2 regions of the Actinacidiphila glaucinigra genome follow, and region 1 is predicted to be linked to the other one. Evidence: riboswitches for the same ligand, from Rfam matches in the RefSeq annotation. Region 1 holds a riboswitch; the other holds the start of a gene.
What was found. Region 1 has a riboswitch for thiamine pyrophosphate ahead of thiO (glycine oxidase ThiO). Riboswitches for the same ligand answer to the same signal wherever they lie in the genome.

Region 1 (4,554 bases):
ACGGCGATGAGCTGGCCCTCCTTGATGAACTGGCGGACCCGGGTCACCTCCACGCCGAGGCATTCGGCGACGTCGGGGACGTACAGCCAGGAGGGGACGAGGGAGTCAATCTTTGCGTCGATCTCGGTCACAGGACAAGCGTGCCATCCCGGACCGACACCATGGAACCGCTCACGCCCCCCGTTGCTCCGTCCTGACGGGTCCGCTACGCCCCGCCGACGCCGCGGCGGCCCGTCCGGCACGGCCCGCGAGTCAGACGACCGCGGCCCTCAGCTGGACCGCCGGGTCGGTCGCAAGCGTCTCGTCGAGGTGGGCGCCGCGGGCGATGAGCTTGCGGGCCTGCGCCAGGTCGCGGGGCCGTCCGACGGCGAACAGCGCCACCAATTGGCCGTCGCGCAGCCACAGCACCGACCACGCGGTGCCGTCGGGGTCGCCGCGCAGCAGCATGTGGTCGGAGTCGACGTGGTATCCGGCGTACTGCACGAAACGCCCGAACTGCTCGGACCAGAAGTAGGGGACGGGGTCGTAGGGCTCGTCGCCGCCCAGGATGTTCGCGGCGGCCGTGCGCGGCCCCTGCACCGCGTTGTCCCAGTGGTGGATCAGCAGCCGCTCCCCGTACCGCGCCGAAGGGAAGGAGGCGCAGTCCCCCACGGCGTACACCTCCGGCACCGAGGTGCGCAGCCGGTCGTCGGCGAGGACCGAGCGGTCCGGCCCCAGCTCGACGCCGGAACCGGCCAGCCATCCGGTGGCCGGCCGGGCGCCGATCCCGATGACGACCGCCTCGGCGGCGAGCACGCTGCCGTCGGCCAGCCGCACCGCGCCCGGCTCGACGGAGGAGACGACCGCGCCGGAGCGCAGCTCGACGCCCTCCTCCGCGTACCAGCCGCGCATCCGTTCGGCGATGTGCGCGGGCAGCACCCCGGCGAGCGGGCGGTCGGCGGCCTCGACGACGGTCACCTCGCACCCGGCGTGACGTGCCGCGGTGGCGAACTCGGCGCCGATCCAGCCCGCGCCGACCACCACGACCCGGTGCCGGTTCTCCAGTACCGGGCGCAGCGCGGTGGCGTCGTCCAGGGTGCGCAGCACGTGCACGCCCGGCGTGCCCTCGCTGCCGGGGAGCATGACGGGCTCGGCGCCGCTGGCCAGCACGAGCTTGTCGTACGCGACCGGGCCGCCGTCGGTGAGGACCTCCCGCTCGCCGGCGCGCAGTGCGCTCGCGTGCCGCCCGAGCAGCAGCTCGACGTCGATGCCGGCGAAGTCGACGTCCAGCGCCGGGCCCTCCTCGGCGCCGAAGAGCACGCCCTTGGACAGCGGCGGCCGGTCGTAGGGGGCGTGCCGCTCCGCGCCGATCAGCGTGATCGTCCCGCCCCACCCCTGCTCGCGCAGGGACACGGCGGTCTGCACCCCGGCCATCCCGGCCCCTACGACGACGACGCGCTGTTCGCTGCTGCTGGTCACGCGATCACCGTAACGCCGCAAGGGCGCCGGCCGCCCGTACCGGTGCCCTACTCGCCGCGGATGGTGCGTACTAAGGTGGGTCGGGAGCACTCGCGGGAGCCCGGCGCACCGGGCTGAGAGGGCGGCTGGAGCGGCCGCCGACCGTACGAACCTGATCCGGGTCATGCCGGCGAAGGGAGGAGCGGGAACATCATGCACCGTCATGACGTCGTCGTGATCGGCGGCGGGATCATCGGACTGGTCACCGCGTGGCGGGCCGGTCAGCGCGGCCTGCGCACGGCGGTCGCGGACCCCGAACCGGGCGGCGGGGCCGCCCAGGTGGCCGCGGGGATGCTGGCCCCGGTCACCGAGGTGCAGTACGGCGAGCAGGCGCTGCTGGAGCTCAACCTCGCGGCGGCGCGGCGCTATCCGTCCTTCGTGGCCGAGCTGGAGGAGACCACGGGCCTCGACCTCGGGTACCGCACGTGCGGCACCCTCGCCGTCGCCCTCGACGCCGACGACCGCGCGCAGCTGCGCGAACTCCACGCCTTCCAGCAGTCCTTGGGTCTGGCTTCGGAGTGGCTCGGCGGCCGCGAGTGCCGCCGCCTGGAGCCGATGCTCGCCCCCGGCGTGCACGGCGGACTGCGGGTCGACGGCGACCACCAGATCGACCCGCGGCGGCTGGCGGCGGCGCTGGTGCGCGCCTGCGAGCTGACGGGGGTGGAGTTCCGGCGGTCGCGGGTGGCGCGGGTGGCGGTCACGGGCGACCGCGCGCACGGGGTCGTTCTGGAGGACGGCACCCGGATCGCCGCCGGGCAGGTGGTCCTGGCCGCCGGGAGCCTCAGCGCCCGGGTCGAGGGGCTGCCCACACGGGCGCTGCCGCCCGTACGGCCGGTGAAGGGGCAGGTGCTGCGGCTGCGGGTGCCGCCGGCGTACGCGCCGTTCCTGTCGCGGACGGTGCGGGCCGTGGTACGCGGCGGCCACGTCTACCTGGTGCCGCGCGAGAACGGCGAGCTGGTCGTCGGCGCCACCAGCGAGGAGATGGGCTGGGACACCACCGTCACCGCCGGCGGGGTGTACGAACTGCTCCGCGACGCCCACGAGTTGCTGCCCGGCATCACCGAACTCCCGCTGACCGGCACGCAGGCGGGGCTGCGCCCCGGCACCCCCGACAACGCCCCGCTGCTCGGCCGCGGCGCGCTGGACGGACTGGTGGTCGCCACCGGCCACCACCGCAACGGCGTGCTGCTGACCCCGATCACCGGCGACGTGATGGCCGAGGTCCTCACGGGGTCGGCGGTCCCCGCGCAGGCCGAGCCCTTCTCCCCCGACCGTTTCGCCCTCCAGGAGCAGCAGGCATGACCGCGCCCGTCCTTGTGTCCGTCTCCGTCAACGGCGAGGCGCGGGAGGTGGCCGAGGGCGTGACCCTCGACCGCCTCGTCGCGTCCCTGGCCACCGCTCCGTCCGGGGTGGCGGCCGCGCTGAACGAGACCGTCGTCCCCCGCGCGCAGTGGCCGGCGACGCCGCTGCGCGACGGCGACCGCGTCGAGGTCCTCACCGCAGTCCAGGGAGGCTGACCCCCATGGCCGACGACCCGCTGACCATCGGCGGCACCACCTTCGACTCCCGGCTGATCATGGGCACGGGCGGTGCGCCCAGCCTGGAGATCATGGAGCAGGCGCTGCTCGCCTCCGGCACCGAGCTGACCACGGTCGCCATGCGGCGGCTGGACCCGACGGTCAAGGGCTCCGTGCTGACCGTGCTCGCCCGGCACGGCATCCGCGTGCTGCCGAACACCGCCGGGTGCTACACCGCGGGCGAGGCCGTGCTCACCGCCCGCCTGGCGCGGGAGGCGCTGGGCACGGACTGGGTGAAGCTGGAGGTGATCGCCGACGAGCGCACCCTGCTGCCCGACCCGGTGGAGCTGCTGGACGCAGCGGAGACCCTCGTGGACGACGGCTTCACGGTGCTGCCGTACACGAACGACGACCCGGTGCTGGCCCGGAAGCTGGAGGATGTGGGCTGCGCGGCGATCATGCCGCTGGGCTCGCCCATCGGATCGGGGCTCGGCATCCGCAACCCCCACAACTTCGAGCTGATCGTCGAGCGGGCGACGGTGCCGGTGGTCCTGGACGCGGGGGCGGGGACGGCCTCGGACGCGGCCCTGGCGATGGAGCTGGGGTGCGCGGCCGTCATGCTGGCCTCCGCCGTCACCCGGGCGAGGGAACCGGTGCTCATGGCGGAGGCGATGCGGCACGCCGTCGAGGCCGGGCGCCTGGCGTACCGGGCGGGACGCATCCCCCGCCGCCACCACGCGACCGCGTCCTCCCCCGCTGTGGGCCTCGCCACGTTCGACCCGGAGCGTCCCGCCTTCGGCGCCCCCTGACCGGCGGCCCGGCGAGCGGCCGCGACCTGCGCGGAACCTGCTCGGGCCGGGGCCCCACCCGAGCGGGACACCGCCACCGCGCCGGGTCACGGGGCGGTTGCGGTACCGCACGAGTGGGGTACAACCTGGGCGCGTTAGCCCAGAAGGGTCATGTCGGCACCGTAAACTGCACCTTCGTGGACAGGACGACGCTTCGGGACCCGCTCGTCGGGCAGACGCTCGACGGCCGCTACCGGGTGGAGTCCCGGATCGCGGTCGGCGGCATGGCGACGGTCTACCGGGCGCTGGACACCCGCCTGGACCGGCTGCTCGCCCTGAAGGTCATGCACCCGGCCCTCTCCGCCGAGCCCGGCTTCGTGGAGCGCTTCATCCGCGAGGCGAAGACCGTCGCCCGCCTCGACCACCCCAATGTGGTGCAGGTCTACGACCAGGGCACCGACGGCACCTACGTCTACCTGGCCATGGAGTACATCGCCGGCTGCACCCTCCGCGACGTGCTGCGCGACCGCGGCGCGCTGCCGGCCCGCGCCGCGCTGGACATCCTGGAGCCCGTGCTGGCCGCGCTCGGCGCGGCCCACCGGGCGGGGCTGGTGCACCGCGACATGAAGCCGGAGAACGTCCTCATAGGGGACGACGGCCGCGTCAAGGTGGCGGACTTCGGCCTGGTCAGGATCGCGGGCACGCACACAGACACCTCCACCAGCGGGGTGCTGGGCACGGTCTCGTACATG
Region 2 (4,554 bases), 3.3 Mb from region 1:
CCGCTGGGCCCGAGCACGCAGACCGTCTCGTGCTCGGCGATCTCCATGCCCACGGCGTCCAGGGCGGTGTGGCCGCCGAAGCGCACCGTGGCGCCGTCCAGTCGCAGCAGGGTCATCAGAACTCCCCCGACCTGTCGATGCGGATACGTTCCAGCGCCAGCAGCGCACCCGCGCACACCAGCATCAGCACGGTGCTGAGCGCCATCGCCTGGCCGTGGTTGAGCTCCCCGGCCCGCCCGAGGAAGCGGGCGACCGCGACCGGCAGGGTGGGGTTGTCGGGGCGGGCGATGAAGACGGTGGCGCCGAACTCGCCCAGGGACACGGCGAAGGCGAAGCCCGCCGCCACCAGCAGCGCCCGCCGCACCAGCGGCAGGTCGACCTCGCGCCACACCCTCAGCGGGGAGGCGCCGAGCACCGCCGCCGCCTCGCGCAGCCGGTCGTCCACTGCGCGCAGCACCGGCAGCATGGTGCGCACCACGAAGGGCACCCCGACCAGCGCCTGGGCGAGCGGCACCAGGATCCACGAGGAGCGCAGGTCCAGCGGCGGCTCGTCGAGGGTGATGAGGAAGCCGAAGCCGATGGTCACCGCCGAGGTGCCGAGCGGCAGCATCAGCAGGGCGTCGAAGCCCCGTACGAGGCGCCCGGCCCGCCGGGTGAGGGCGGCCGCGGCCAGCCCGCCGACGACCAGCGCGATCGCGGTGGCGGCGGCCGCGTACTGGAGCGAGTTCCAGACCGCGGCGACCGGCGCCACCAGGAAGGTCCCGCCGCTTCCGGCCACCGAGCCCAGCGCCCGGTAGTAGCCGAGGCCGTAGCCGTCCGGTCCGTGCAGCGAACGCTCGGCCAGCACACCCAGCGGCAGCAGGATCAGCAGCGCGGCCACGCCGAGCACGCCCGCCAGCAGCCCCCACTCGCCGGCGCCGCGCGGCCGCCGCGCGGTGCGGGCCGGGTCCACCAGCCGCAGTGCGCTCTCCCTGCGCCGTACCGTCCCGGCGTGCACGGCGAGGATCGCCGCGACGGCGGCGAACTGGACGGTCGTCAGCACGGCCGCCGTCGGGAGGTCCAGCAACTGCGCGGTCTCCCGGTAGATCTCCACCTCCAGGGTGGAGAAGGTGGGGCCGCCGAGGATCTGGATCACGCCGAAGGAGGTGAAGGTGAAGAGGAAGACCATCAGCGCGGCCGCGGCGACCGCGGGGGCGAGGGCGGGCAGCGTCACCCTGCGCCAGGCCGCGAGGCGCCCCGCGCCCAGGACCCGCGCGGCCTCCTCCTGACGGGGGTCGAGCTGCGCCCACAGCCCGCCCACGGTGCGTACGACCACGGCGTAGTTGAAGAAGACGTGCGCGAGGAGGATCGCCCAGACCGTGGTGTCCAGGCGCACCCCCCACAGTTCGTCGAGGAGCCCGCCACGCCCCAGCAGCGCGAGGAAGGCCGAGCCGACGACCACCGTCGGCAGCACGAAGGGCACGGTCACCACCGCGCGCAGCACCTGCTTGCCGGGGAAGTCGAAGCGGGCGAAGACGTAGGCGCCGGGCAGCGCGATCGCCAGGGTGAGCGCGGTGGAGGCGGCCGCCTGCCAGCAGGTGAACCACAGCACGTGCAGGACGTCGGGCTCGCCCAGGACGTCCGCGAACCGGCCGAACCGCCACCGCCCGCCCTCGCGGAGCCCGCGGGCGACGATGGCGGCGACCGGGTACCCGAAGAACAGCCCGAAGAACGCGACCGGCACGGCCATCAGGCCGAGCCGTACGGCGAGCGGCCGGACGGCCGCCGCCCGGGCGCGCCTTCCCCCGGCGGTCTTCGTTACTTCAGCACGAGCGAGGACCACGACTTGACCCACTGCTCCCGGTTCTCGGCGATCTTCTCCGGGGCGACGGTGGCCGGGTCGGCGACGACCGGCGCGTACTTGGTGAAGACCTCGGGCAGCTTCGCGTCGTCACGGGCGGGGTTGACGAACATGTTGAGCGGCATGTCCTCCTGGAAGGGGCGGCTCAGCAGGAAGTCGACGAGCGCCTTGCCGCCCTCGGGGTTCTTCGCGCCCTTCAGCAGGCCGGCGTACTCCACCTGCCGGAAGCAGGTGCCGGTCGCGACACCGGTCGGCCCCTGCTCGGGCTGCGTCTTCAGCCCGAGCACCTCGGCGGGCGGGCTGGAGGCGTACGAGACGACCAGCGGCCTGTCGCCCTTTCCGCCGCCGGCGCCGGAGAAGTTGTCGTAGTACGCCTGCTCCCAGCCGTCGACGACCTGGACGCCGTTCGCCTTGAGCTTCTTCCAGTAGTCCTCCCAGCCCGCGTCGCCGTACTTCGCGGTGGTGGCGAGGAGGAAGGCGAGCCCCGGGGAGGAGGTGGCGGCGTTCTCGGTGACCAGCAGGTCCTTGTACTCGGGCTTGACGAGGTCGTCGAGGCTCTCCGGCACCGGGAGCTTGTGCTCGGTGAAGTACTTCCGGTCGTAGTTGACGCAGACGTCGCCGAAGTCGATCGGGGTGACGCGGTGCTTCGCGGCGTCCGGCTGCAGCGCGGCGGGCACCTTGTCGAGGTCCTTGGCCTCGTACGGCTCGAACAGGTCGTTGTCGAGGGCCCGGGACAGCAGAGTGTTGTCGACACCGAAGAAGACGTCGCCCTGCGGGTTGCCCTTGGACAGCACGGCCTGGTTGACGGCGGCGCCGGCGTCGCCGCCGCGCAGCACCTTGACGGTGTAGCCGGTCTCCTTCGTGAACGCCTTCAGCACGTCCTTCGACGCGGCGAAGGAGTCGTGGCTGACCAGGGTGACGGTCTTGGAGGCGGTGCCGCCCTTGCCCTTGGCGGTGTCCCCGCTGTCGCTGCCGCAGGCCGCGAGCGCGGTCGCGCCGATCGCGACGGCCAGTGCGGTGCCGGCCGCACGCCGACGAGTGGTGCTCATGTGGTGACTCCCTACGCCGGTATGACCCGGATCAGGTCCGAGGGTCTGCGGCCGTGCCGCACTCTCAGCGCTTTCCGCGCTCCCCTGTCGGATGTTCTTTTGTGTGATGTGCGCGACGTCGCGGCAAACAGCCGCAAACGACCGTCACCTTAGCAAGCGCTGGTCAGCGCTCGGAAGCCGCCAGCTGACCGCAGGCGCCGTCGATCTCCTGCCCCCGGGTGTCCCGGACGGTCACCGGCACGCCGTGCGCCTCCAGCGCCGCCACGAACGCCCGCTCGTCCTCGGGCCGCGAGGCCGTCCACTTCGAGCCGGGGGTCGGGTTGAGCGGGATCAGGTTGACGTGCACGCGGCGGCCCTTGAGCAGCCGGCCCAGCAGGTCGGCCCGCCATCCCTGGTCGTTGATGTCCCGGATCAGCGCGTACTCGATCGATACCCGGCGTCCGGACACGTCCGCGTAGTGCCACGCGGCGTCCAGCACCTCGCGCACCTTCCAGCGGGTGTTCACCGGCACGAGGGTGTCGCGCAGCTCGTCGTCGGGCGCGTGCAGCGACACCGCGAGCCGGCACTTGAAGCCCTCGTCGGCGAAGCGCAGCATCGCCGGGACCAGGCCCACCGTCGACACGGTGATGCCCCGCTGGGACAGCCCCAGCCCGTCCGGCTCCGGGTCGGTGAGCCGGCGGATGGCGCCGATGACGCGCTTGTAGTTCGCGAGCGGCTCGCCCATGCCCATGAACACGATGTTCGACAGCCGCGCCGGTCCGCCCGGGATCTCCCCGTCCCGCAGCGAGCGCATGCCCGCCACGATCTGGTGCACGATCTCCCCGGTCGACAGGTTCCGGTCCAGACCGGCCTGGCCGGTGGCGCAGAACGGGCAGTTCATGCCGCAGCCCGCCTGCGAGCTGATGCACATCGTCACGCGGTCCGGGTAGCGCATCAGCACCGACTCGACCAGCGTCCCGTCGAACAGCCGCCACAGCGTCTTGCGGGTGGTGTCGTTGTCGGTGCTGCTGTGCCTCACCACGGACATCAGGTCCGGCAGCAGCCCCTCCGCCAGCTTCCCCCGCGCCGCCGCCGGGATGTCCGTCCAGGCGGCGGGGTCGTCGGCGTACCGCGCGAAGTAGTGCTGCGACAGCTGCTTGGCGCGGAACGGCTTCTCCCCGAGCTCCGCGACCGCCTCCCGGCGCTCCTCGGGCGAAAGATCGGCAAGATGCCGCGGCGGCCTCTTGGCTCCGCGCGGCGCGACGAATGTGAGTTCTCCGGGTGCAGGCATGGTGCGTCCAGTGTCGCAGATGGATGAGGCGGGCCCAGGTCAGATGGGTGAGGCTCCCGTCACCCTCAGGTGTCCCCTGTCAACGTCGGCCCACCTTCCACGGCCCGGATGCCGTCGTCAGCAGGTTGGGCGGTCGTGCGGGGGCGCTGACGTATGCCGCCGTGCGGACCCGTCGATGTCAGCCGCGGATGTCAGACATCGCGGGGAACGATGCTCACCGCCCGGTAGTCGTACCCGTCCTGCTTGAAGCCGGGCGCTTCCCAGACGAGATCGACCTGTTGCCCTGGTGACAGCGTGCGAAAGCCGGGCGCCTGGATGTCGGCGTAGTGGCCGAAGCACCCTCCGGGAGTCTCGGGCGAGTCGAGGACACCCCAACCCTCCTCGTCCCTCCACTC

Region 2: another riboswitch for thiamine pyrophosphate. It lies ahead of OIE69_RS13445 (thiamine ABC transporter substrate-binding protein); the one in region 1 lies ahead of thiO (glycine oxidase ThiO).

What each region holds. Positions count from the first base shown of each region.
Region 1 covers NZ_CP109144.1:6,392,525-6,397,078, reverse strand. Annotated here, with positions in the region: gene OIE69_RS28785 (Rv2175c family DNA-binding protein) at 1-131, opposite strand, end outside; gene OIE69_RS28780 (NAD(P)/FAD-dependent oxidoreductase) at 253-1,458, opposite strand; TPP riboswitch at 1,541-1,654, shown strand; gene thiO (glycine oxidase ThiO) at 1,651-2,799, shown strand; gene thiS (sulfur carrier protein ThiS) at 2,796-3,014, shown strand; gene OIE69_RS28765 (thiazole synthase) at 3,020-3,823, shown strand; gene pknB (Stk1 family PASTA domain-containing Ser/Thr kinase) at 4,000-4,554, shown strand, end outside.
Region 2 covers NZ_CP109144.1:3,101,084-3,105,637, forward strand. Annotated here, with positions in the region: gene OIE69_RS13435 (ABC transporter ATP-binding protein) at 1-116, opposite strand, end outside; gene OIE69_RS13440 (ABC transporter permease) at 116-1,729, opposite strand; gene OIE69_RS13445 (thiamine ABC transporter substrate-binding protein) at 1,798-2,889, opposite strand; TPP riboswitch at 2,881-2,985, opposite strand; gene rlmN (23S rRNA (adenine(2503)-C(2))-methyltransferase RlmN) at 3,053-4,159, opposite strand; gene OIE69_RS13455 (cold shock domain-containing protein) at 4,351-4,554, opposite strand, start outside.